One region of the Peribacillus sp. NJ11 genome, then DNA from elsewhere that is predicted to be linked to it. Evidence: predicted binding sites of a transcription regulator. Region 1 holds the regulator's gene; the other holds the start of a gene.
What was found. Region 1 encodes NrdR, which represses ribonucleotide reductase genes. Its sites were predicted from a motif close to AACACNATATATNGTGTT; they were not measured.

Region 1 (12,612 bases):
CAGGAGCTTTGCCGAACGGACAGCGATGAACACGCCGATTCAAGGCAGTGCCGCGGATATCATCAAGCTTGCGATGATAAATATGAATAAGCGCCTGAAAAGTGAAGGGCTGAAAACGAGAATGCTTCTTCAGGTACATGATGAATTGATTTTTGAAACTCCTCCTGAGGAACTCGAAATCCTTAAGGTGATCGTTCCTGAGGAAATGGAAAATGCCATTGAATTGAACGTCCCCCTTAAGGTGGATTATGCTTTCGGGCCGACATGGTTTGATGCCAAATAATAAAAGATAGGTGATTGCAATGCCAGAACTTCCAGAAGTGGAAACAGTCAGAAGAACGTTAGAGCAGCTCGTACTCGGAAAAGAGATCAAGGAAGTGTCCGTCTTCTGGCCAAAAATCATTAAAGCGCCCGAGCCTGTCGAACAGTTTCAGGATGCTTTAAGGGGTCAGACAATACAGAGTATAGGCCGTCGGGGAAAGTTCCTCATTTTCACATTGGATGATTATTCGATGGTTTCGCATTTAAGGATGGAAGGGAAATACGGGGTGCATCCAAAAGAAGAGCCTTACGATAAGCATACCCATGTAATCTTTACTTTCACGGATGGCAGTGAACTTCGATACAGGGATGTCCGGAAATTCGGTACGATGCATCTGTTTGCAAAAGGGGAAGAACTTGAGCGGTTGCCGCTATTGCATTTAGGGCCTGAACCGTTATCTGAAGATTTTACTGTCGAGGGGCTTAGTGCGAAATTGGCAAGAACCAACAGGAAAATCAAGCCGGTTCTCCTTGATCAAACGGTAGTTGTTGGGATTGGGAATATATATGTGGACGAGTCGTTATTCCGTTCTGGTATCCATCCGGAGAGAATCGCTTCTTCACTATCATTGCAGGAAATAAAAACGTTGCATGCAGAAATCATTGCAACGTTAGCTGAAGCGGTGGAAAAAGGCGGAAGCACGATTCGTTCATACCTCAACTCTCAAGGGCAAATCGGCATGTTTCAGTTGGAACTGAATGTCTATGGACGAAAGGGCGAGAACTGCAAAACATGCGGCACGCCACTTGAAAAACTGGTTGTTGGAGGACGCGGCACACATATTTGCCCGTTGTGCCAGCCGCTTATTTAGCTAATGTTTTTTCAAACACATCGGATGGGCTCCTTCCATATACTAGGGTAGCAACGAGAAGGGAAGGAGTAATATTCCGATGTGGCTACAAATTATTTTTCTTGCTTTTGCAGTTAGTATTGACGGGTTTGGCGTAGGTTTGACATTCGGTATGCGGAAGATGAAAATCCCCTTAAAGTCAATAGCGGTCATCTCATTTTGTTCTGCATTGAGTTTAGGTATAGCGATGGTCATCGGACAATTCATCAGCCAGCTCATATCTATCGGGGCGGCTGAAAAAACGGGGGGCATCATCCTCATCTTTCTTGGTGCCTGGATGGTATACCAGTATTTTAAGCCTGAAAAAGATCTGAAAGATGATAGATACCATGAAAAGATCATCTTTAATTTTGAAATTAAATCACTTGGGGTAGTCATTAATATTTTACAAAAACCATTGAATGCCGATTTTGATAAATCAGGTACGATCACCGGTATTGAAGCACTTGTTCTGGGGTTTGCACTTTCGCTGGATGCGTTCGGAGCTGGAGTCGGAGCGGCTATGATCGGGATTTCACCGATTATCCTCGCAGGATGCATCGCTGTTATGAGTTCGATTTTCATTTGGAGCGGAATTCAAAGCGGGAAATTGCTTTCAAATAATAAAGTTGTCCAGCATTTGACCTTTCTTCCAGGTGTACTATTGATCATCATCGGTTTATTCAAGTTATGATACGTGGTTTAAAAGGGGGAGCTTATGGGACAAATCATCGGAATCACCGGAGGCATCGCCAGTGGGAAAAGCAGTGTCAGCCTCTATTTACAGGAACTGGGATTCACGATTGTGGATGCAGATCTGGCTTCCCGTGCTGTCGTTGAGCCAGGTGAAGAAGCCTATCATCAAGTTGTGAAGGCATTTGGTGAAGATATCTTATTGAAGGATGGGAATATAGACCGCGCAAAGCTTGGGTCGATAATTTTTCATGATCAGGAAAAGAGATTGCTATTGAATGGCATCGTGCATCCTGCCGTCAGGAATTGGATGCGCCTCAAGACGGAAGAGGCACTCGCTTCAGGGGAAGAAACTGTGTTCATGGATATTCCGCTCCTATTTGAAAGTAAGCTGACATTCATGGTGGAAAAGACGCTTTTGATATATGTGGATGAGCAAGTTCAACTGAAACGATTAATGAACAGGAATGGTCTTTCAGAGACGGAGGCACTTGCCAGGATCCATTCGCAAATGCCCTTGGCCGATAAAAAGGCTTTAGCGGATGCCGTCATCGACAATAATGGAGACATTAATGATACGAAGAAGCAAGTGAAGGCCATACTTAGCGATTGGCATGTCATATAATTGTGATAAAAGGAAGAAACCTCAGGGTTTCTTCCTTTTATGTTGAAAAAATAAGAACAATCCGCATTTTTCTTAGCACAATTCAACTGAATTATGTTATACTAATTACATAAGAAAGGTAATAAGTATAACATTAATATTTTTTGGAGGGTCCGAACAATGAATTCAAGAATAGCGATTAACGGATTTGGGAGAATTGGAAGAATGGTTTTCCGAAAGGCCATATTAGATGAGAGTTTGGACATTGTTGCCATTAATGCAAGCTATCCTGCTGAAACTTTAGCCCACTTACTAAAATATGATACGATACATGGTAAATTCGACGGTATCATTATAGCGGAAGATGATTCACTTGTAGTGAATGGCCGCCGAGTAAAACTAATAAATAACCGCGATCCAAAGCTATTGCCTTGGAAAGAGATGAACATAGATATTGTAATTGAAGCTACGGGTAAATTTAATGACCGTTCTAAAGCGGCTCTTCATTTAGAAGCAGGGGCAAAAAGAGTGATTTTATCTGCGCCGGGTAAAAATGAAGACGTTACCATTGTCATGGGCGTCAATCAGGAAGTGCTGGAAATCGACAAACATTTTGTCATATCCAATGCATCTTGTACAACTAACTGTCTTGGACCGGTTGCAAAAGTGCTTGATGAAAAATTCGGCATAAACAACGGTTTAATGACAACGATACATTCTTATACAAACGATCAAAATAATATCGATAACCCGCACAAAGACTTAAGACGAGCCCGTGCCGCTGCGGAAAGCATCATTCCTACCACCACAGGGGCTGCAAAAGCCATCTCCCTGGTGTTGCCTCAATTAAAAGGCAAACTTCATGGAATGGCGATACGCGTACCGACACCTAACGTATCTCTAGTCGATCTTGTTGTGGACCTAAACCGTGATGTCACGATTGATGAAGTGAACCAAGCGTTCATCGACGCTTCGGAAAATGAACTTAAAGGAATCATGGAATTCACGATGGAACCTTTAGTTTCCAGCGATTTCAAAACTAATCCTCACTCTGCCATCATCGATGGTTTGACAACGATGATGATTGGGAACAGGAAAGTGAAAGTCCTGGCTTGGTATGATAATGAGTGGGGTTACTCCAACCGGGTAGTGGACCTTGTGAAATTAGTTGCGTCCGAGTTGAAAAAAACTTCAGAAGTCGAGTTAACAGTAAAATAATGAAAATAAACGGGCCTGCTAAAATTTTTTTAGCGGGCTCAGTTTGTAGACAAAAAGGTTTCAAAATGGTGATTCCGAAACCTTTTTGATTTTTTATTGGATTTGAAGCAGTTATAGAGAATAGTTGACCCATCGCATATCATGTTTTCTTTTGTATCTGCAGCAACTGCTTCTGGTTTTCCAATTTTCTCAATCACTTGTTCAACCAGAGGCTGATATGACTATCATCCGTATTTCCGGGTGTTACTATCGTCCTCAACACAAATCCATAACGGTTTATTGCCGCATGAACCGAATAGGCAAACTTGTTTTTGTCGTTCATCTTTCACATAGTAGCTACTCACAGGATCAGTTGAATTGTCCTTAATCTCCTTGGTTTTCTTCCTTAAATAGACTGTGAGAGTTCCATCTTACTGTTAAAACAAAGTTGACTGGGGCGGGTGTACGAGACTCCTGCGGGAAAAGCGCGTCCAAGGGAGACCCCTCAGGCGCAATGGCGCCGAGGGCGGACCGCCCGCGGAAAGCGAGTGCCCTACGTTCCAATCAACGGCCAAATATTAAAAATCTAAAAAAACAGTAAGCAAACTGAATTATTATCGAGTTTGTCTACGGTCTGGGGTCTGCTAAAATTTTTTAGCGGGCTATTTTTCATTCATTGATCAATCAATTCTGACGGTTTTAAGGCGCTGAATAAACCGGAAAACAGTAATCTGCCTCCCATTTGACCCTTCACTATATCCCTATTACATTTAAAGTTTATCTTTCCTAAAATTCAATTTGGAGTTGCAAAAAAAATTCAAACCATATATACTATGAATCGTGAACTTCTTCAAAAGCGGTTTGCATGATGGCTACTTAAAGGGTTAGGACCTCTTTGGACTAACTTTCCCCCGTGGTAGTTATCAGACTTAATTTTTAATCATGGTAAGGGGGAAGCTTAATATGGAAACAGCTTACACTATGGAAACTATGGGTAGACATGTCATTTCTGAACTTTGGGGTTGTGACTTTGAAAAACTGAACAATATCGATTTAATTGAAAAGATTTTTGTTGATGCTGCTTTGAAATCAGGTGCAGAGGTACGAGAAGTTGCCTTTCACAAGTTTGCTCCACAAGGAGTTAGCGGGGTTGTCATCATTTCTGAATCACACTTAACGATTCACAGTTTTCCAGAACACGGCTATGCTAGCATTGATGTCTATACATGCGGTAACTTGGATCCGAATATTGCGGCAGATTATATTGCAGAAGCTTTGAACGCGCAAACACGTGAAAACATAGAATTACCACGTGGATTAGGTCCTGTACAAATGAAAAAAGCCAATATAAGTGCCCTATAAAAAACACGTATACACAGAGATGCCATGGGTGCATCTCTTTTTTAATTCAGCAATCTTGCTCCAATTTATAGGGTAAGATAACCATGAACACAAAGACTTTGATAAAGGTGCTTCAAGTGCATGACAAAAAGTGCCTACTGCTGGAAGTTACACTTTTTACTTGTACTGGCCGTTCCTTTTAATATAAGATTAAGGTAGAAAAGTAATTCCTTGGGGAACATTTAGATAGGGGAGTCCTACATAAAATACGGAGCTGATAATGATGAAATGCCCATCATGTCAATATAACGGAACAAGAGTGCTCGATTCCAGGCCAGTCGATGAAAGTAAATCGATTCGACGACGCCGTGAATGTGAGGCATGTGGTTTTCGATTCACGACATTTGAAAAGGTGGAGGAAACACCTCTTATTGTAGTGAAAAAGGGCGGGACACGGGAAGAGTTCAGTCGTGATAAAATCCTGCGTGGCTTAATCAGGGCTTGCGAAAAACGTCCGGTTCCCTTGAAAGAACTAGAGCAAATTACCAGTTATGTAGAAAAAGAACTGCGCAATCAGGGCATAGCGGAAGTGAAAAGCGACAGTGTCGGCGAAATGGTGATGGATAAGCTGGCAGAAGTCGATGAGGTGGCCTATGTTCGGTTCGCATCCGTCTATCGGCAATTTAAAGACATCAATGTCTTTATCGATGAATTGAAAGATTTAATAAATAAAGAAAGAAAGTAGAGCTGAAGATTTACTTTGGCTCTTTTTTCACTACATCTTTTGAAAGGTTTGAATGGAGATGTCAATGCATTGGCAAGAATTGCTCCCAGCGGATTCATATTTGGTCTCATCTGCGGGGCTGCTTCATGATTATGATCGGAAAATACTGACCCGACTATATCAACCTCTTATTGGACCTATCTGTATCAGCCTTTATATGACGTTATGGAGTGAGTTGGAGGAAAACAGGCTATGGTCGGAAACCTCCTCACACTATCAATTAATGAATACCATCGGCCTTAAGTTAGGTGATATTTACGAAGCACGGCTTTTACTTGAGGGAATCGGTTTGTTGAATGTATATAAGAAATCGGAGAATGACACGAAGGAATTTATCTATGAGTTAAACCCGCCGCTTTCCCCCCAGCAGTTTTTCACGGATGGAATGCTGAATATCTACTTATACAAAAAGATCGGTAAAGTACAATTCAACCGGTTGAAGAGATTCTTTTGTGATGATCATATTTTAACGGATCAATATGAAAGTGTGACTAAATCTTTTGCGGAGGTATTCTCATCAGATCACTTGGACTCTTTATATGTAACGGATGAAGCGAAAAATGAATGGAAACCGATCCCTGAACAGCAATTCATCGATCGGGCGGATGGCGTCGAACCAACGGGGTTTGACAACTTATTTGATTTTGAACTTTTATTTGCCGGGATGAAATCCTCGATCGTACCGAAAAAGGCCTTTACCCCGAAAATAAAAAGTACGATTGCCAAGCTTGCTTTTTTATATGGCATTGATCCGCTTGAAATGCAAAAACTAGTAATGGATGCCGTTTCATTGGATGATGAGATCGATGAGGAATTGCTTAGGAAGGCGGCAAGGGACTGGTATCAGATCGAACGGCAGGCCGATATGCCTTCCCTTGTCAATCGTGTGCAGCCGATCCGTGAACGGACACAAAAAGAAGAACCGAAAACGCAGGAACAAGAGCTCATCCGTCATTTGGAGACGATTTCTCCAAGAGAGCGGCTGATGCAATTGTCAGGCGGTGCTGAGCCATCAAGCGGTGATTTGAAAGTGGTGGAGGGCGTGATGATCAATCAAAAGCTGAATCCGGGTGTCGTCAATGTCTTGATTGAATATGTCATGCTCAAAACGGATATGAAGTTCACGAAGGGCTATGTGGAAAAGCTGGCAGGCCATTGGGCACGGCTGAAGGTCTCCACGGTCATCGAGGCGATGGAACTGGCTAAAAATGAACACCGGAAATATCAGGACTGGGCTCAGGGAAGCAGGAATGTTGCGAAGGGCGGCCGGAAAAAGACGATACGGGAAGAAGTGGTTCCGGAGTGGCTTGAGAAAAAAGAAGAAGCACAGCAGGAGCAGACTGCGGATCAACCTGAATTGAATGCCCAGAAACGTGAGCTTCAGGAGAAATGGAAGCAGTGGAAAGCTGGAGGTGAAATGAACGATGGAAAAGATTAATAGATCCCTTAATAAATTGGCCAATACAAACCAATTTCAAGAGCGTTATGAAAAGCTGAAGCAGGAGATTTTTGAAGACGAACAGGTGCGGTTATTTTTGAATGCCAACAGTTCGACTGTCACGAAGGAAATGATAGACAAAAACTTGGGGAAGCTTTATGAGTTCACTTCACAAAGCAATAAGTGTGATAAATGTCCAAGCTTGGATGGATGCATCAATATGATGCATGGGTATTATCCTAAATTGGTCGTTCAAGGGAAGGCCTTGAATCTGAATTATGAAATCTGCCCGCGGAAATTCGCAGAGGATGAAAAGCGAAAACGGGAAAAATTGATCCGTAGCCTTTACGTGCCGAAGGATATTTTAAAGGCGACCATCGAGGACTTCACTCAAACGGATGATGAAAACAAACGCTTGGGTGTTTTAAGTAAGGCGATGTCGTTCATTATGGAGTATGAGCCAGGTAAAAGGCAAAAAGGCTTATATATATACGGGAAATTCGGTGTTGGGAAAACCTATTTATTAGGTGCGATTGCCAATGAACTTGCAGAAAGGCAAATTTCCTCCCTTATTGTCTATGTGCCTGACTACTTGAGGGAACTTAAAGGGTCGATAGGTGATAATACGGTCAATGAAAAAATTGAGATGGTGAAAACGGCACCTGTCCTCATGCTGGATGATATTGGAGCGGAGTCCATGACGAGCTGGGGACGCGATGAGGTTTTTGGTCCGATTTTGCAATTTAGGATGCTGGAAAACTTGCCGACGTTTTTCACTTCGAATTTTGACATGAATGGCTTGGAGAATCACCTAACCTTTTCACAGCGTGGTGAGAAGGAAGAAGTGAAGGCGGCCAGGGTACTGGAACGAATTCAATATTTAGCGGAGCCCGTCAAGCTGGATGGCGTGAATCGGAGAAGATAAAGGAAAGTGGTCTCTTAATGGAGGTCACTTTTTTCTTATTACAAGGTCCATCCTACTTCTAAACACGTCCCCATCCCCATATACATGAAAAAAGAAGCAAGGGGGAAGGGGGGATGTCGTAGTGCAAATTTCGTTTCAAAACGATTCAGAGGCTTTGAAATTACTGAATTTCGTTTCTGCCCATCCGCTAGGGGCAGAATTTCAACCATACATTCGATTTCTTCCGCAACAAGGCATGCATGTGGATATGACGGGGTCTTCAGGTGATAAATGGCTAATTCTGCTTCGTGATGCATTTCATTCTTTTTTATTGGAAGAAAAGACGCTTCCTGTTCTGGAGCAAATAATAGTCGGTAAATTTTTTTATAGGGAACGGGAAGAAATTGAAGCCATCACTGAGATTGCTTCATCCATCATTGAAGGGGAACGTGCAAGGAATCAAGAAGAAGTATTCAGTACGGAGAAACGATTGATTGAGGAAGGACTACAAAGCATTTTGGCGGGGAAGGTATCTTTTTCATTCGATTCTTTTACGACCTTCCGTTTAAAATCATTTCAGCACACTTTGGAAAAGTATGTCGTCAAGGCGATTGATGAATACAAGTTGGAACAGGATTATCAAAATTTCATTGCCACTCTCCGTGATTGCCTTCAGGGGCAGGAGTCGAAATTAAGAAAGCTTCACCTCGTCAATCGGGATGGTTTTCACTTCTATGATCAGAAATTCAGCAAGCTCGACCGTCCAAAAATCAATAGTATGATCGACAGGAGGCTTCTTGCCAAAAGTTCACTTTTTCTAGATACGGTGATACTTGCCCCACTTTTATCGATTGCTCCTGAAAACTTGTGTATCTATACCGATGACAAGGAAGAAGGGCTGATCCAGACCATTTCAAGGATTTTCGAAGAACGGGCAACCATCTTGCCACTTTCGTCTTTTTCTAATGCATTTGAATGATCTTTCTTGTAAAAAAGAAAATTAACCTTGATTTTCACAGTATAACAAATTATAATTTCCTACATACTATTAAAAAACAAAAAGTTATGATGAGGACAAGGGTATTCTAGTCGCCGATTATCAGAGAGGGAAGCCAACAGGCTGTAAGCTTCCTATTCGCATGGAACACTTACCACCTTTAAACTTCGGCTCGGAAAGCAAGCATTCTGCGAATATGAGCTGACGGGAAGCTGCCGTTACCAAGTTACAAGTGCCGTTTTGCCGTGAAAAGCAAGATGGAACGAGGGTGGAACCGCGGGTTAATGATATTTATTACTAAGCTCGTCCCTGTTTTATACAGGGGCGGGCTTTTTGTGTTGTAATGGAATCAAAAACCCTTAATTTGTTTGAACAATAAGAAGGAGTGAAACTGTATGTCTGAATTACTGAAAATATCTTTTCCTGACGGAGCGGTCAAGGAGTTTGCTAAAGGCACTACAACTGAAGACATCGCTGCATCCATCAGTCCTGGTTTAAGGAAAAAATCCATTGCCGGAAAATTCAATGGTGAATTATATGATTTGAAACGCCCGATTGAACAAGACGGTACAATCGAAATCGTTACACAGGACGCAGCCGATGCTCTTGAAATATTACGTCACAGTACAGCACACTTGATGGCACAAGCGATCAAACGTTTGTACAAAAATGCTAAATTCGGTGTAGGGCCAGTCATCGAGGGCGGTTTTTACTACGATATTGATCTAGAAGAATCATTGACTCCCGATGACCTTCCATTGATTGAAAAAGAAATGAAGAAAATCGTCAATGAAAACTTGGAAATTTCCCGTATCGAAGTGAGTCGTGATGAGGCCATTTCCCGTTTTAAAGAAATAGGCGACGAGTATAAACTGGAGTTGATCGATGCGATCCCTGCCGATCAGCAAGTAACGCTCTATGAGCAAGGGGAATTCTTTGACCTTTGCCGTGGAATTCACGTTCCATCAACTGGGAAAATCAAAGAATTCAAGCTTTTGAGCATCGCTGGTGCATACTGGAGAGGCGATAGCAAAAACAAAATGCTTCAGCGCATTTATGGTACGGCTTTTTATAAGAAAGAAGATTTATCCGAACACTTACGTTTCCTTGAAGAAGCCAAGGAACGTGACCACCGTAAAATCGGCAAGGAATTGAACTTGTTCATGAGCTCACAAAAAGTGGGGCAAGGGTTGCCGATGTGGTTACCAAAAGGCGCGACAATCCGCCGGACAATCGAAAGGTATATCGTGGATAAAGAAGAACGCCTGGGTTATGACCATGTCTACACACCTGTAATGGGAAGCGTGGACCTTTATAAAACATCTGGACACTGGGATCATTACCAGGACGACATGTTCCCTGTCATGGAGATGGAAAACGAACAGCTTGTCCTGCGTCCGATGAACTGTCCGCATCACATGATGGTATATAAAAACAGTATCCACAGCTACCGCGAACTGCCAATCCGGATTGCCGAGCTTGGCTTGATGCACCGCTATGAAATGTCAGGTGCCCTTTCCGGCCTTCAGCGCGTACGTGGGATGACATTGAATGATGCGCACATATTCGTCCGTCCCGACCAAATCAAAGAAGAGTTCAAGCGTGTTGTTAACCTGGTCCTGGAAGTTTATAAAGATTTCGATATCAAGGATTATTCATTCCGTCTGTCATATCGCGATCCGCAGGATACAGAAAAATACTTTGATGATGATGCCATGTGGGAAAAAGCCCAAAGCATGTTAAAAGGTGCTATGGATGAACTTGGTCTGGATTACTTTGAAGCGGAAGGTGAAGCGGCATTCTACGGTCCTAAGCTTGATGTTCAGGTGCGTACTGCCTTAGGAAAAGATGAAACGCTATCCACTGTTCAGCTTGATTTCTTGCTTCCTGAACGTTTTGATCTTAATTACGTCGGTGAAGACGGCAAGCAGCACCGCCCGGTAGTAATCCACCGCGGGGTCGTTTCCACAATGGAACGTTTTGTCGCTTACTTGATCGAAGAATACAAGGGGGCATTCCCGACTTGGCTGGCACCCATCCAAGCACAAGTGATTCCGGTCTCACCTGAAGTGCACTTGGATTATGCGAAAGAAGTCCAGGAAAAACTTAAAGCGCAAGGCATTCGTGTCGATCTGGATACACGTGACGAGAAGATCGGTTATAAAATCCGTGAAGCGCAAATGCAAAAAATCCCGTACATGCTGGTTGTTGGAGACAATGAAGCCAAAGAAGGCAGCGTGAACGTACGTAAATACGGTGAACAAAAATCGGAAACGATCGCATTTGAAGATTTTGTTTCAGCGATTAAAGCGGAAGTAAGCCGCTAACAGCAATGGAGGGGCACATATTATTGTGTCCCTCTTATTAATTAAGGCATGATAAAATGAAACCATCATGTGAATATATGTACAGCAATGAAAAGGAGGGTCAGCATGAAAAAGAAATTCACTTATCTATTCGGGCCAACATTCCTTGCCATCATCATCTTATTGTTATTGGATGATTATCGGCAATATGCCATTGTCCCGGTCCTGCTTTTTTGGATAGCCCTATTTTCTTGGGACAACATTGAGAAAAAGAAAAAGGCGAAAGAAAACTCTTGATTTTTGATGGCTTCGATCAGTATGGCCTGTAACCAAAGGGGGAGTGGGAGAAATGGAAATTCGAAAGGCTTCAAGGGAAGACACGGGTAAATTGGCAGCTCTATTCAATCATGTTGAAGATTCCGGATATATGCTGTTCAACCCTGGGGAAAGAAAAGCGACGGGGAAGCAAATGGAAAAGCAACTGGAGCAAATCGAAAAAAATCCTCTTTCCGTTTTCCTCGTTGCTGCGAGCGGCCATGATTTGAATGGTTACCTAATATTATTGGGCAATCAATTGGGCCGAACCAGACATTCAGCCAAAATCGTGATCGGGATCGCCGAACAGGATAGAGGAAAAGGCATCGGTACGAAGTTATTTCAGAAAATGGAGGAGCATGCACGGACAAACGAAATCAGGCGCCTGGAATTGTCCGTAATTGCAACCAACGCCCCTGCGCTTTCCTTATATGAAAAGATGGGTTTTGAAAAAGAAGGAATAAAGCGGGAATCGCTGTTTTTTGGTGGAAAGTATCATGATGAATATTTTTTGTCCAAATTACTTTAAAAAAACGTATTGTCAAATAACAGAATGTCTGATAATATTAATTTTGTTGTGAAAAACGAATAAATTAGCATTTGACAAGTCATCAGTGTTTATGATATATTTCTAAAGTGAATTGAATACGTGTTTGAGGAAAAGAAGAAGCACCCGCTTCTCACCTGGTTGACGCAAGCAATGCAGTTAACAGGTCATGATTTGATTATTTGGATCTTTCTGAATGAGTCTATCAGTGTGGGTGCAGCATGCATCCACACTTTTTTATTATGATTATATCCTGTAAGCGAGTTGTGAGCGTGACCGAATTGATTCAAATATTCGTATTCGCCAATATCTTTGGAGGTGGCTAACTATTAGTA
Region 2 (12,612 bases), 330 kb from region 1:
CTGACCAAGCCGGTGAATCCGCCCAATTCTTTGCTCGAGTCTCATGGGGTTCCATGGTAGGTCAAAATTAATCAAGTGATGGCAAAACTGAAGGTTTATCCCTTCCCCGCCCGCTTCGGTTGCGATTAATACCTGTATTTTCTTTTGGAATAATTCGCGCATCCAGTCTTTCTTTCCACGCTTAAATCCGCCTCGGAAAGGGACTGAAGAAATCCCATTCTGTTGCAGGTACCATTGCAGATAAAGCTGGGTCGCTCGGTATTCGGTAAAGATAATCACTTTGTCATCAATTTTCTTGATCAGTTCCAAAGCTTTTTCAGCTTTGGAGTTCTGAACCGTTTCGTTCACTTTAGAAAATAAATCATCAAGCTTTGCCAAAAAGTCAGGGGAAGGCTGGTCGTATTTTGCTTTCATATTTTTTAAAGTATAAAAGACTGCCTCCCTGCTGCTGCAGGCTTCCCTTTGGAGAGTGAGAGCTGAAAAAGCGCTTCCTTTTGTTCCATCCGAAATAGGCTTGAATTTGGAAACGGCATCGTACAATGCCTGCTCGGTTGGAGAAAATTCAATTGTGATGGTTTCCACATGCCTTTTTGTCCATTCAATACCAGTATCGGCCCGCCGGTTTCGTATCATAACAGTGTTGACCAGTTCCTTTAGGTGTTCATCTTCAATTATGTTCCGGCCTTTCCCTTTATATTTTTCCGAAAAGAGTGAGGCATTTCCCAAGTGGCCTGGTTTCAATAACGAAACGAGGTGGAAAATTTCCTCGACTTTATTTTGAATGGGAGTAGCTGTCAGGAGTAAACAAAATTTCTTTTTCAGATTTTGGACGAATTCATAGTTCTTCGTCTTATTATTTTTAAGTTTATGAGCTTCGTCAATAATGATGAAGTCATATTCCTGATTGAAAATGATATCACGATGTGGATCGCGTTTCGCTGTATCAATGGATGAAATGACCACATCACAGGAGTCCCAAACATAACTTTTTCTCTGAACGACTGCCGGAATATGAAACTTGGTATTCAATTCAAAAGCCCATTGTGTGACAAGTGAGGCCGGTACAAGGATCAATACTTTTTTTACAAGGCCTCTAATCATATATTCTTTTAGGATCAAGCCGGCTTCAATTGTTTTTCCGAGCCCTACCTCATCAGCTAAAATGGCCTTTCCATTCATCTTTTCCACCACTTGCTTTGCTGCTTCCAATTGGTGGGGAAGCGGGGTTAACTGCGGAAGGTGCTTGGGCGCCTGTAATCCCTCAAAATCAGGGATGATGAGATTTTCCTCCATTTGAACCGCCAACTTATAAAGCTCCCAATTTCCCCATGGACCGTCATTTTCCATCTTTTGCAGAAACTCGTCATTCCATTCAGAATTGAAGGATATATTGATTTTCATAGAAATAACTCCCTCTTAAATCATAATTTCCTTAATAAAAGGTCAAAACCCGAACATTTCATATGTGAAGTAAGAAAAATATTTCTCTTCAAAAGATATTGCAGAGATAAGTTTCTTAGGGTAGGATATAAGTATATTTAGAAAATTCCAATTTCCAAACGCTGTAAAGAATCTTTGTATTTCAGTTTTGCAGTTCGCGTTTTCTTAGTATGCGCTACAGGCTCCTATTTTATCCAAGATACTGAAGGAGATCATTCAAATGGTTCCTGAAGTTTTAGGAGAGTTGGCAGAGAATGCATTCCATGATGCTCAAAGGTTTTACTAATGCTTGGGGCTTGTTCGCTTACTTTCATTGGTAGACCATTTATATGCGGGTGAAGATAAGGGGAGAGACTACGGATGTAGCGCCGAAGGAGCAAACTTAGCAGTGAATCTCTCAGGCAAAAGAACTCTTATTGGACGCAACTCTGGAGAGCGCCGCCCATTTTGGGACGGCCACCAAAGGGGAAAACCTATTATATAGGTAAACTTTCAGGTTTCAGGACAGAGAAAAAGCTCAAACGGGCTTTCTCTGTCCTTTTTTGTGCTTTTTTCACATCATGAATCAGGATATCTGATGCGTAATGACAAGAAGCTTTGATAATGAAGCCATTTAAATTAAAAAATCTGAGGGGGGTCATTTTTTGACCAATTTAAAAAGAACACCACTATTTGAAGTTTATCGTGAATGCGGCGGTAAAACGATCGATTTTGGCGGCTGGGAACTTCCTGTCCAATTTTCGGGTATAAAGGACGAACATGAAGCCGTACGTACAAAAGCGGGGTTATTCGATGTTTCCCATATGGGGGAAGTTGATGTTAAGGGGCTTGGGAGCCTTTCCTTTTTACAGAAGATGCTGACTAATGATATATCAAAGCTGCAACAGGGCGGTGCCCAATATACGGCTATGTGCTATGAAAACGGCGGGACGGTTGATGATCTCATCGTTTATAAGCGGGCTGAAGACGACTATCTGCTCGTGGTCAATGCAGCGAATACAGATAAAGATTTCGATTGGCTGCAAGCTAATCTACCGGAAGATGTCCAAATCACAAATGTATCGAGTCACTATACACAGCTAGCACTTCAAGGGCCATCTGCAGAGAAGATATTACAAAAACTATCAGAAAATACTGCCTTAAGTGAAATTGGATTTTTCAAGTTCAAGGAAAATGTCATGATAAATGGTATCTCCACGATGGTATCCCGTACCGGATATACTGGTGAAGATGGTTTTGAGATATATAGCGACAGTGAAAACGGTCCTGCCCTTTGGAAGGCGATTCTGGATGCCGGAAAGGAAGAAGGGATTCAGCCGATTGGTTTAGGTGCTCGTGATACCCTGCGTTTTGAAGCGAAACTTCCGCTGTATGGGCAGGAACTTTCAGCGGACATCACCCCAATAGAGGCCGGGATCGGTTTTGCGGTAAAAGTGGATAAGGAAGCAGATTTTTTCGGGAAAGCCGTTCTTGCTGAACAAAAGGAGAAAGGGGCTCCCCGCAAGCTTGTGGGAATTGAAATGATTGACCGTGGCATTCCACGTCATGGGTATAAGGTCTACAGCGGGGACAAAGTCATTGGCGAGGTCACGACTGGTACCCAATCACCAACGTTGAAGAAGAACGTAGGGTTGGCACTTATCGATAAGGAATTTTCGGTGCTGGATGCGGAAGTCGAAGTGGAAATTCGATCCAAACGTTTGAAAGCCGTTATCATACAAACACCTTTTTATAAAAAACCACGTAAATAGAGGGGAATGGTCATTAGATGAAACATCGTTATTTACCCATGACAGAGCAAGATAAACAAGAAATGCTTGAAGTGATAGGTGTACCTACTGTTGAAGAACTTTTCAATGATATCCCTGAAAGTGTTCGTTTTCAAGGCGAATACGATATCAAGCCCGCTAAATCGGAACCTGCCTTAATAAAAGAATTATCAAGGCTTGCTGCCAAGAATGCGGATCTTAAAAATTATGCTTCCTTCCTTGGTGCGGGTGTCTATGACCATTATGCACCGGTCATCGTCGATCATGTTCTTTCCCGTTCTGAGTTTTATACGGCTTATACACCCTATCAGCCTGAAATTTCACAGGGCGAGCTTCAGGCCATCTTTGAATATCAAACGATGATTTGTGAATTGACGGGTATGGATGTGGCTAACTCCTCCATGTATGACGGCGGGACAGCGCTAGCTGAAGCAGCCATGCTTGCTTCAGGTCAGACACGACGCAAGAAGATTCTCATTTCAGGGACGGTTCATCCTGAATCAAGAGAAGTTGTTAAGACCTATGCGAAAGGACAACGCGTGGAAGTGATCGAAATTCCTTATAAAGACGGTGTGACGGATATGGCCGCCTTAAGGGAGTTGGTGAAAGATGATATTGCAGGAGTGATTGTGCAATATCCGAACTTTTTTGGCCGTATCGAGCCATTGAAAGAAATGGAAGAAATCATTCATGGCGTCAAGTCCATGTTTATCGTTTCCAGTAATCCGCTTGCACTGGGAGCCTTGACATCCCCTGGTGCCCTCGGTGCAGATATCGTAACGGGGGATGCTCAGCCATTCGGCATTCCAGCAGCATTCGGTGGACCTCATTGTGGATATTTTGCCGTTACGAATAAACTTGTACGGAAAGTTCCGGGCAGACTCGTCGGTCAAACAGTGGATGAAAATGGAAAAAGGGGTTTTGTGCTGACGCTTCAAGCTCGTGAGCAGCACATTCGCCGTGATAAGGCCACATCCAACATTTGTTCCAATCAAGCGTTGAACGCCTTGGCAGCTTCTGTTGCAATGACCGCTCTTGGGAAAAAGGGGGTCAAAGAAATGGCCGTGCAAAATATTCAAAAAGCGCATTATGCGAAAAAAGCTATTGAGGCAAAAGGGATAAAAGTAATGTTCGACGGTCCTTCGTTTAATGAATTTGTCATTAAACTGCCTGCTTCGTTTTCAGAAATCAATAAAAACCTATTTGAAAAAGGGATGATCGGCGGCTTTGATTTAGGAAAGGTTTATCCTGAGCTGGAAGACCATATGCTGGTCGCGGTAACGGAACTTAGAACAAAAGAAGAAATTGATGCACTTGCGCAGGAATTGGGGGATCAACATGAATAATCAAGATCAATCACTCATTTTTGAAATCAGTACATCCGGTCGAATCGGGTATAGTCTGCCAGAAATGGATGTTGCAACTACTCCGCTCGAAGAAATTCTTCCTGCCGACTACATCCGTGAAGAAGAGGCGGAGCTTCCTGAGGTGTCCGAATTGGATATCATGCGTCACTATACAGCACTTTCCAAACGGAATCATGGAGTGGATTCGGGTTTTTATCCGCTGGGTTCATGCACGATGAAATATAATCCGAAAATAAATGAAAATGTGGCACGCTTTAACGGTTTCGCCCATATCCATCCATATCAAGATCCGAGTACTGTTCAGGGAGCCTTGGGACTATTATTTGATTTGCAGGAACATCTAACGGAAATCACAGGGATGGATCAAGTGACATTACAGCCTGCAGCAGGTGCACACGGTGAATGGACAGGGTTGATGATGATTCGCGCTTTTCACGAAGCTAATGGCGATACAGAACGGACGAAAGTGATCGTACCCGATTCTGCACACGGTACGAATCCAGCTTCTGCCACTGTGGCCGGACTTGAAACGATAACAGTGAAATCCGATGAAAACGGGTTAGTCGACCTTGAGGATTTAAAGCGTGTTGTGGGACCGGATACGGCGGCTTTGATGCTGACGAACCCCAATACGTTGGGATTGTTTGAAGAGAACATATTGGAAATGGCACAACTTGTCCATGATGCCGGTGGGAAGCTTTATTATGATGGTGCCAATCTGAATGCAGTACTTTCAAAAGCACGCCCGGGTGACATGGGCTTTGATGTGGTTCACTTAAATCTCCATAAAACATTCACTGGCCCGCATGGCGGCGGCGGTCCGGGTTCTGGCCCTGTAGGAGTAAAGTCGGATTTGATTCCTTACTTGCCTAAACCGCTTGTGGTCAAACAAGATGAGCAATTCGTTCTTGATTATGATCGCCCGCAATCCATTGGCAGGGTAAAACCCTACTATGGGAATTTCGGGATAAACGTAAGGGCATATACGTACATTCGTTCAATGGGTCCTGATGGCCTTAAAGCCGTCACCGAGAATGCGGTCCTCAATGCAAATTATATGATGCGTAGGTTGGAACCATTTTTTGACCTACCATATAATCGTCATTGTAAGCACGAATTCGTATTAAGCGGACGTCGGCAAAAGAAATTGGGAGTCAGGACTCTCGACATAGCCAAAAGATTGCTGGATTTCGGGTATCATCCTCCAACCATTTACTTCCCGTTGAACGTGGAAGAAGGAATGATGATAGAACCGACCGAAACGGAGTCCAAGGAAACTCTGGATGCATTCATCGATGCAATGATCCAGATTGCCAAGGAAGCGGAGGAAACTCCGGAAATCGTTCAGGAAGCTCCGCATACGACCGTTATAAAGCGGCTTGATGAAACTCTTGCTGCAAGAAAACCGGTTCTGCGTTTTCAAGCCGACTGAAAGCTTACATGAAAAACCCCCTGCCGGACGGCGGGGGTTTTCATGTTTATGTATCTTGTAAAGAACTAATCAAAGTCAATGAGTTAACTTTCATTTTCATTGAGCCCGCATTGAACATGTAGACGTTTTAATTAAAAAGAGCCCATGCGGAGATGGGGTCTTATTTCTTTGCTTTGATTTTCCCGGTCCACATTTTGAAACCGCCTTTTAGGTGAAAAAGTTCCTTGTAGCCCTTTTTGTATAGCATGGCTGCAGCTCTTCCGCTGATGATTTCGCTTTGAGCGTACAAGTATACAGGCTTGTCCGGCCTAATTTCGACCAAGCGAGTTTTCATTTGCGTCATAGGGATGTTTCTTGCGCCTAAGATATGACCGTTATCAAAATCATTCGGTTCCCGAACATCGATCAGCTGCACTTTTCTGTAGTTAGCGATAAATTCGTCCTGTGTTAATGTTTTAACGATTTTACGCTGGCGGTACCAATTAAAAAGTGAATACGCAATAACCACTCCCAAGATGATGAGCAGTGTATATAATAATTCCAAACATTAAAACTCCCTTCTACCTTAACGAATACAGACAATACTTATTATATAATTGCTTTACTTAATAATCAAAAAGAATTTTCATCAAATTCTTTATCGACTTGATAGCACTTTCTTTTTTAGAGTGTTAAAGTCTGTTAAACTACTACATGTGAGTTTTTTGTGGGGTATAACGTAATTACTGAAAAACAGTCTATTGAAACGAGGGTTTAGGATGACTAAAGAAAAATGGGGTTTTATAGATTCTGGAAATTGTTCACCGGCTTTTAATATGGCGATGGACGAAGCGCTTTTAAATTGGCAAAGCAAAGGGGAAATTCCGCCAATCATACGCTTTTATGGTTGGGATCCAGCGACATTGTCGATTGGTTATTTTCAAAAGGCAGAAGCGGAAATCGATATGGAAGAGGTCAAAAGGCAAGGCCTCGGTTTTGTTCGCAGACCAACAGGAGGACGAGCGGTGCTGCACGAGCATGAATTGACTTATAGCGTAATCGTTCCAGAAACCTATCCGGGAATGCCAACTACCGTTACTGAAGCATATCGCGTCATATCCGAAGGAATATTAATGGGGTTCAGGAATCTTGGATTGGATGCTTATTTTGCTGTGCCTCGAACCGAGCAGGAAAAAGCGGCTTTAAAAGTGCCCAAGTCTTCCGTCTGCTTTGATGCTCCAAGTTGGTATGAACTGGTTGTTGAGGGCAGGAAGGTCGCTGGCAGCGCACAAACCAGGCAAAAGGGCGTCATCCTTCAACACGGGGCCATTTTGCTTGAACTTGATGATGAAAAGCTCTTTAGCGTATTTAAATTCTCAAATGACAGGGTTAAAGAGAGAATGCAAAAAAACTTAAAAAACAAAGCTGTAGCCATGAATGACATTGCCGGAAGAAAGATTACCATCCCCGAAGCGAAAGTTGCTTTTGAAAAAGGTTTTGCCGAAGGACTATCGATCGATCTAGAACCATACGTCCTCACTGAACAACAATTGCTGGAAGTGAAGGCCATAGCAGAAAGCAAATATGAAAGCGATGAATGGAATTTCATGAGATAGAAGAAGCAGAATAATTAAAGTGGAAAATAAAAAAGTTTTTTCAGATTTGTTTACCAAATAAGCTATTCCTTGCGGGAATAAGTCCTAAAAGGGATGGGGAAAAAGCAAGGTCCAAATTAATTGAAATCTGATGAAAAATTATCGTAAATCGACATTTTCCTCCCTTTTGCTAACTATATTAATTGATTTATCGTTTGACAAAATTAAAAGTCATTCAAAACAAACACAATATATAGTAGTTGAAATATTTAATGCGACACTATATGTTGATTTTTGAGTTTCGCTATGATAAATTTAGGGTACTTGTTAAGCGAAACGGACATGTAAGGCTACATATAGATTTTTGCGGCGGCAAGAACGGATCTTGAAACATATAAAGGAGAGGGAATTATGTCGGTTGTAATAAAAGAAGCTTTAAAGGTTGATCTAGAAAGGTTGAATAAGGATATTTCTTTATTTCCCCAGGTTCACCCTGTAACGGCTGATATGAAAATGGCGCATAAGGGAGTGTCCCGTCTAGTCATGCTTGACCGCTATTCTTTTAAGGATACTGAAAAAATCACACTCTCGGCAGGCGATTTCGTAGTGTTGACGATCAAGGAAGATCCGAAATTCCCAGCACGGGGTCTCGGTCACATCGTTGAAATAGATTGGGAAACCAAAAAAGCCAAGGTATTGGTGGATGAAGAATTCCGCGGCGTATTGGATAGTCCGGAAGAAGTGGAGACCGGGATTGTAAACCGTCCGCTGGATATTATCGAAAAACCGCTTGAAATATACTATGAACAAATTGCGAAACGTAATGCAACAGGCTTGGCTTCAGTGGAAACCACTGAAGAAAAAAGAACGGAATGGTTCAATAAATTCTATGAAGAATTAAAGAACCTTAATTTTGTCCCGGCAGGTCGAGTATTATATGGTGCGGGTTCCAATACGGATGTTACTTATTTCAACTGCTATGTGATGCCATTCGTACCTGATTCACGTGAGGGAATTTCAGAACATAGGAAACAAGTGATGGAAATCATGAGCCGCGGCGGCGGAGTGGGTACGAACGGATCGACATTGCGTCCAAGGAACACTCTGGCAAAAGGGGTAAATGGAAAATCCTCGGGTTCAGTGTCATGGCTTGATGATATTGCGAAATTGACGCATCTAGTTGAACAGGGCGGTAGCAGACGCGGTGCGCAAATGATCATGCTCGCTGATTGGCATCCTGATATTGCAGAGTTCATCATTTCTAAAATGCAAAATCCAAGGATCCTTCGTTATTTAGTGGAAAACACTAAAGATGAGGCCATCAAGAAATATGCGACAGATAAATTGAAATTCACGCCGCACACCGAACAGGAAACGGCTATGTATCAAGGAATCATCAATTATAAAGAGATTCCTGGTCTAGGTGGATTTAGCGAGAAAATCATTAGGGATGCAGAGGAAAAGATCCATACAGGCGGTACGTATAGTGTCCATAATTCCGATTTTCTAACTGGCGCCAACATTTCGATTTGCTTGACTAAGGAATTTATGGAAGCGGCAGAAAAAGATGAGGAATACGAATTGCGTTTTCCTGATGTTGAAAGCTATAATGCCGAAGAAATGGCTATTTATAATGCCGAATGGCATAATGTCGGTGATGTTCGCGAATGGGAGAGAATGGGTCACAAAGTTCGTGTTTATCGTAAAATCCGAGCTAAAGAGCTTTGGAACTTAATAAACATTTGTGCAACATATTCTGCTGAACCAGGTATTTTCTTTATCGATAATGCTAATGAAATGACGAATGCCAAAGCATACGGTCAACAGGTCGTAGCTACGAACCCATGTGGCGAACAGCCATTGGCCCCATATTCAGTATGTAACCTTGCTGCTGTCAATTTGGCTGAAATGGCCGATAAAGATAAAAAAACCGTTAATTTCGAGAAACTTAGGCAGACCGTCGAAGTCGGTGTACGTATGCAGGACAATGTCATTGACGCAACTCCTTATTTCTTGGATGAAAACAAAAAACAGGCACTGGGCGAGCGACGGGTTGGCCTTGGTGTAATGGGTCTGCATGACCTGTTAATCTACTGTGAAACGGAATACGGATCTGAAGAAGGAAACATCCTGGTCGACAAGGTGTTTGAAACGATTGCGACTACAGCCTACAGGGCATCCGTGGAACTTGCTAAAGAAAAAGGCAGTTTCCCATTCCTGATCGGATCAAATGATAAAGAAACCGATGAGCTTAGAACGCGTTTCACACAAACCGGATTTATGGAAAAAATGCCGGAAGACATCAGGGAAAGTGTTGCTGCACATGGCATCCGTAACTCTCATTTATTGACAGTGGCTCCTACAGGAAGCACAGGAACGATGGTTGGGGTATCTACAGGTCTTGAACCATACTTCTCCTTCACGTATTTCCGCAGTGGCCGACTTGGCAAATTCATTGAAGTTAAGGCTGATATTGTTCAGGAATACTTGGACCGTCATCCAGAAGCTAATCCAGAGGAGCTTCCAAAATGGTTCATCTCCGCTATGGAATTGGCACCTGAAGCCCATGCGGATGTTCAATGCATCATTCAACGCTGGATTGACAGTTCGATCAGTAAAACGGTCAATGCTCCAAAAGGATATACTGTCGAACAGGTTGAAAAAGTATATGAACGTCTATACAAAGGCGGAGCAAAAGGCGGTACCGTTTATGTGGACGGCAGCCGTGACAGTCAGGTTCTCACGCTTAAAGCGGAAGAAAACCAAATGGACGAACAGCTAGAGATGGACGAATTGACAGATGTGGAAGTAAAGAAAAAAGTCGTATTGGTCGATACGATAAATGAACTCCGTTCGACGAATGTTACGATTGGGTCGGAAGTGGGCAACACTTGTCCGGTCTGCCGTAAAGGTGAAGTCCAGGAAATGGGCGGATGTAATACTTGCACGAATTGTGGAGCACAATTAAAATGTGGGCTATAAGCTAAGCTGATAGAAGAAGTCGTTAAGTGTGCTGAAAAGCTGATCTTAACGGCTTTTTTTTAATAAACATAATGGATTGAACTTGTAGGTTGTTAACTTCTGTTCAATTTACATTCCATTGAACTTAAATAAAGAGAAGCCGAATCGTTGGATTCGGCTTCTCTTTGCGTTCATTCATCCATTTTCATTTTGCTGGCCTATTTCCTTCTCGGCGAGATATTGGTTTCCATCTTTCAATACCGAAAATTCATCGACCGAGTCTCCAGGTATATTCCTGGGATTTGGATATTTATTATCTGTTTGGACGGTAATCGATTGTTTCCCCATTCCATTTGTCAAGAAGTCTCGTTTATTAGCCATACCATATCGCATCTCCTTCATCTTGGATTTTCCAATTAAAAACAATCATGAGGATAACAGAATAAAGAAAAACTATCCCTATTAATTAGATTGTGTAGTTCGATTGAAAGTATGAACAAATCCAGAAAAGAACGGAGAACGAAATGAAACCATTTATGCCACAGTTAGTATATATCGAGCCCAGGGCACTGGAATACCCGCTTGGCCGGGAATTGAAAAAAAATTTCGAGGATTTGAACATTGAAATCCGTGAGACTACCTCACATAACCAAATTAGGGATCTTCCTGGAGAAAATGATTTACAAAAATATCGTGTCGCCAAGTCCACGCTTGTGGTAGGGATCAGAAAGACATTGAAATTCGATTCTTCAAAGCCATCTGCTGAATATGCCATCCCTCTTGCAACCGGGTGTATGGGGCATTGTCATTATTGTTATTTACAGACGACACTCGGAACAAAGCCATACATTAGGACATACGTGAATCTCGAGGAGATTTTCGAGGCAGCCGAAAATTATATCAATGAGAGAAAGCCTGAAATTACACATTTTGAGGCGGCCTGTACATCAGATATCGTCGGAATTGATCATTTGACACATTCATTAAAAAGGGCTATAGAATATTTTGGGAAAAGTGAATATGGGGTTCTAAGGTTCGTAACTAAATTTCATCATGTCGACCACCTGTTGGATGCTGAACATAATGGAAAAACTAGATTTAGGTTCAGTATAAATTCACGTTACGTGATAAAGAATTTCGAGCCCGGCACTTCGAGCTTTGAAGAAAGAATGGAAGCGGCGCGAAAAGTGGCAGGTGCCGGATATCCCTTGGGTTTTATCGTAGCTCCAATATATCGTCATGAAGCATGGAAAGAGGGCTACCGTGAATTATTCGAACGGTTAAGTGAGGCGTTAAAAGGCGTGGATATCCCAGACTTGACTTTCGAATTAATCCAGCATCGGTTTACTGGCCCTGCCAAAAAAGTGATTCAAAAAAACTACCCGAAAACGAAATTGGAACTGGACGAAACGAAGCGTAAATATAAATGGGGCCGATACGGTATTGGTAAATATGTTTACCAAACCGAAGAAGCCGCAGAACTGGAAACGGCCATTCGTGGGTATATAGCAGAATTTTTCCCTAAAGCGGAAATTCAGTATTTTACCTGATGAAGGCAATCTTTCATATAAAACTGTCATAAATCGCTCTAATCCTGCTTAAAAATGTAAAGACCGGATTAGGGAGGGCAGCTATGATTATTGACGGCGTTTTTTCCGGAGGCGGGATTAAAGGCTATGGTTTAGTTGGAGCCCTGCAGGAATTAGAGGAACGAGGATTTGTATTCCATAGGACAGCGGGTACAAGTGCTGGTTCCATAATTGCAGCTTTCGTAGCCGCTGGATACACAGGTAAAGAGATGGAAGAGCTTTTTCTTGATATAGATTTAAGCGGCATGCTGGATAAAAGGCGTGGTCTATTGCCTATCCCGCTTGCTAAGTGGCTCCTTATTTACTGGAAACTGGGCCTTTATAAAGGCGACGCTTTGGAATCATGGGTTGCCGGTAAACTTGCCGAAAGGAATGTAGTTACCTTTAAGGATGTTCGACCGGAGTCTCTCCGTATCATAACCTCTGACATTACAAATGGGAAATTGGTGGTACTGCCTGATGAGTTACCGAATTATGGAA

Region 2: QUF86_RS14945 (vitamin B12-dependent ribonucleotide reductase) is a predicted target of NrdR. The motif match lies at 7,826-7,843, and genes of this name have one in related genera.

Annotation. Positions count from the first base shown of each region.
Region 1 covers NZ_JAUCFO010000001.1:2,685,752-2,698,363, forward strand. The annotation lists gene polA (DNA polymerase I) at 1-283, shown strand, start outside; gene mutM (DNA-formamidopyrimidine glycosylase) at 303-1,133, shown strand; gene ytaF (sporulation membrane protein YtaF) at 1,213-1,845, shown strand; gene coaE (dephospho-CoA kinase) at 1,870-2,469, shown strand; gene QUF86_RS13245 (glyceraldehyde-3-phosphate dehydrogenase) at 2,629-3,666, shown strand; partial or broken gene QUF86_RS13250 (IS5/IS1182 family transposase) at 3,822-4,052, opposite strand; gene speD (adenosylmethionine decarboxylase) at 4,627-5,007, shown strand; gene nrdR (transcriptional regulator NrdR) at 5,270-5,731, shown strand; gene QUF86_RS13265 (replication initiation and membrane attachment family protein) at 5,796-7,208, shown strand; gene dnaI (primosomal protein DnaI) at 7,195-8,133, shown strand; gene ytxC (sporulation protein YtxC) at 8,255-9,091, shown strand; gene thrS (threonine--tRNA ligase) at 9,505-11,436, shown strand; gene QUF86_RS13285 (hypothetical protein) at 11,542-11,712, shown strand; gene QUF86_RS13290 (GNAT family N-acetyltransferase) at 11,765-12,259, shown strand; ribosomal protein L20 leader region at 12,386-12,522, shown strand.
Region 2 covers NZ_JAUCFO010000001.1:3,016,294-3,028,905, forward strand. The annotation lists gene QUF86_RS14915 (DEAD/DEAH box helicase) at 1-1,401, opposite strand, end outside; glycine riboswitch at 1,776-1,863, shown strand; glycine riboswitch at 1,867-1,950, shown strand; gene gcvT (glycine cleavage system aminomethyltransferase GcvT) at 2,085-3,191, shown strand; gene gcvPA (aminomethyl-transferring glycine dehydrogenase subunit GcvPA) at 3,209-4,555, shown strand; gene gcvPB (aminomethyl-transferring glycine dehydrogenase subunit GcvPB) at 4,548-6,008, shown strand; gene QUF86_RS14935 (rhodanese-like domain-containing protein) at 6,169-6,552, opposite strand; gene QUF86_RS14940 (lipoate--protein ligase family protein) at 6,767-7,603, shown strand; gene QUF86_RS14945 (vitamin B12-dependent ribonucleotide reductase) at 7,994-10,564, shown strand; gene QUF86_RS14950 (hypothetical protein) at 10,739-10,924, opposite strand; gene splB (spore photoproduct lyase) at 11,068-12,093, shown strand; gene QUF86_RS14960 (patatin-like phospholipase family protein) at 12,177-12,612, shown strand, end outside.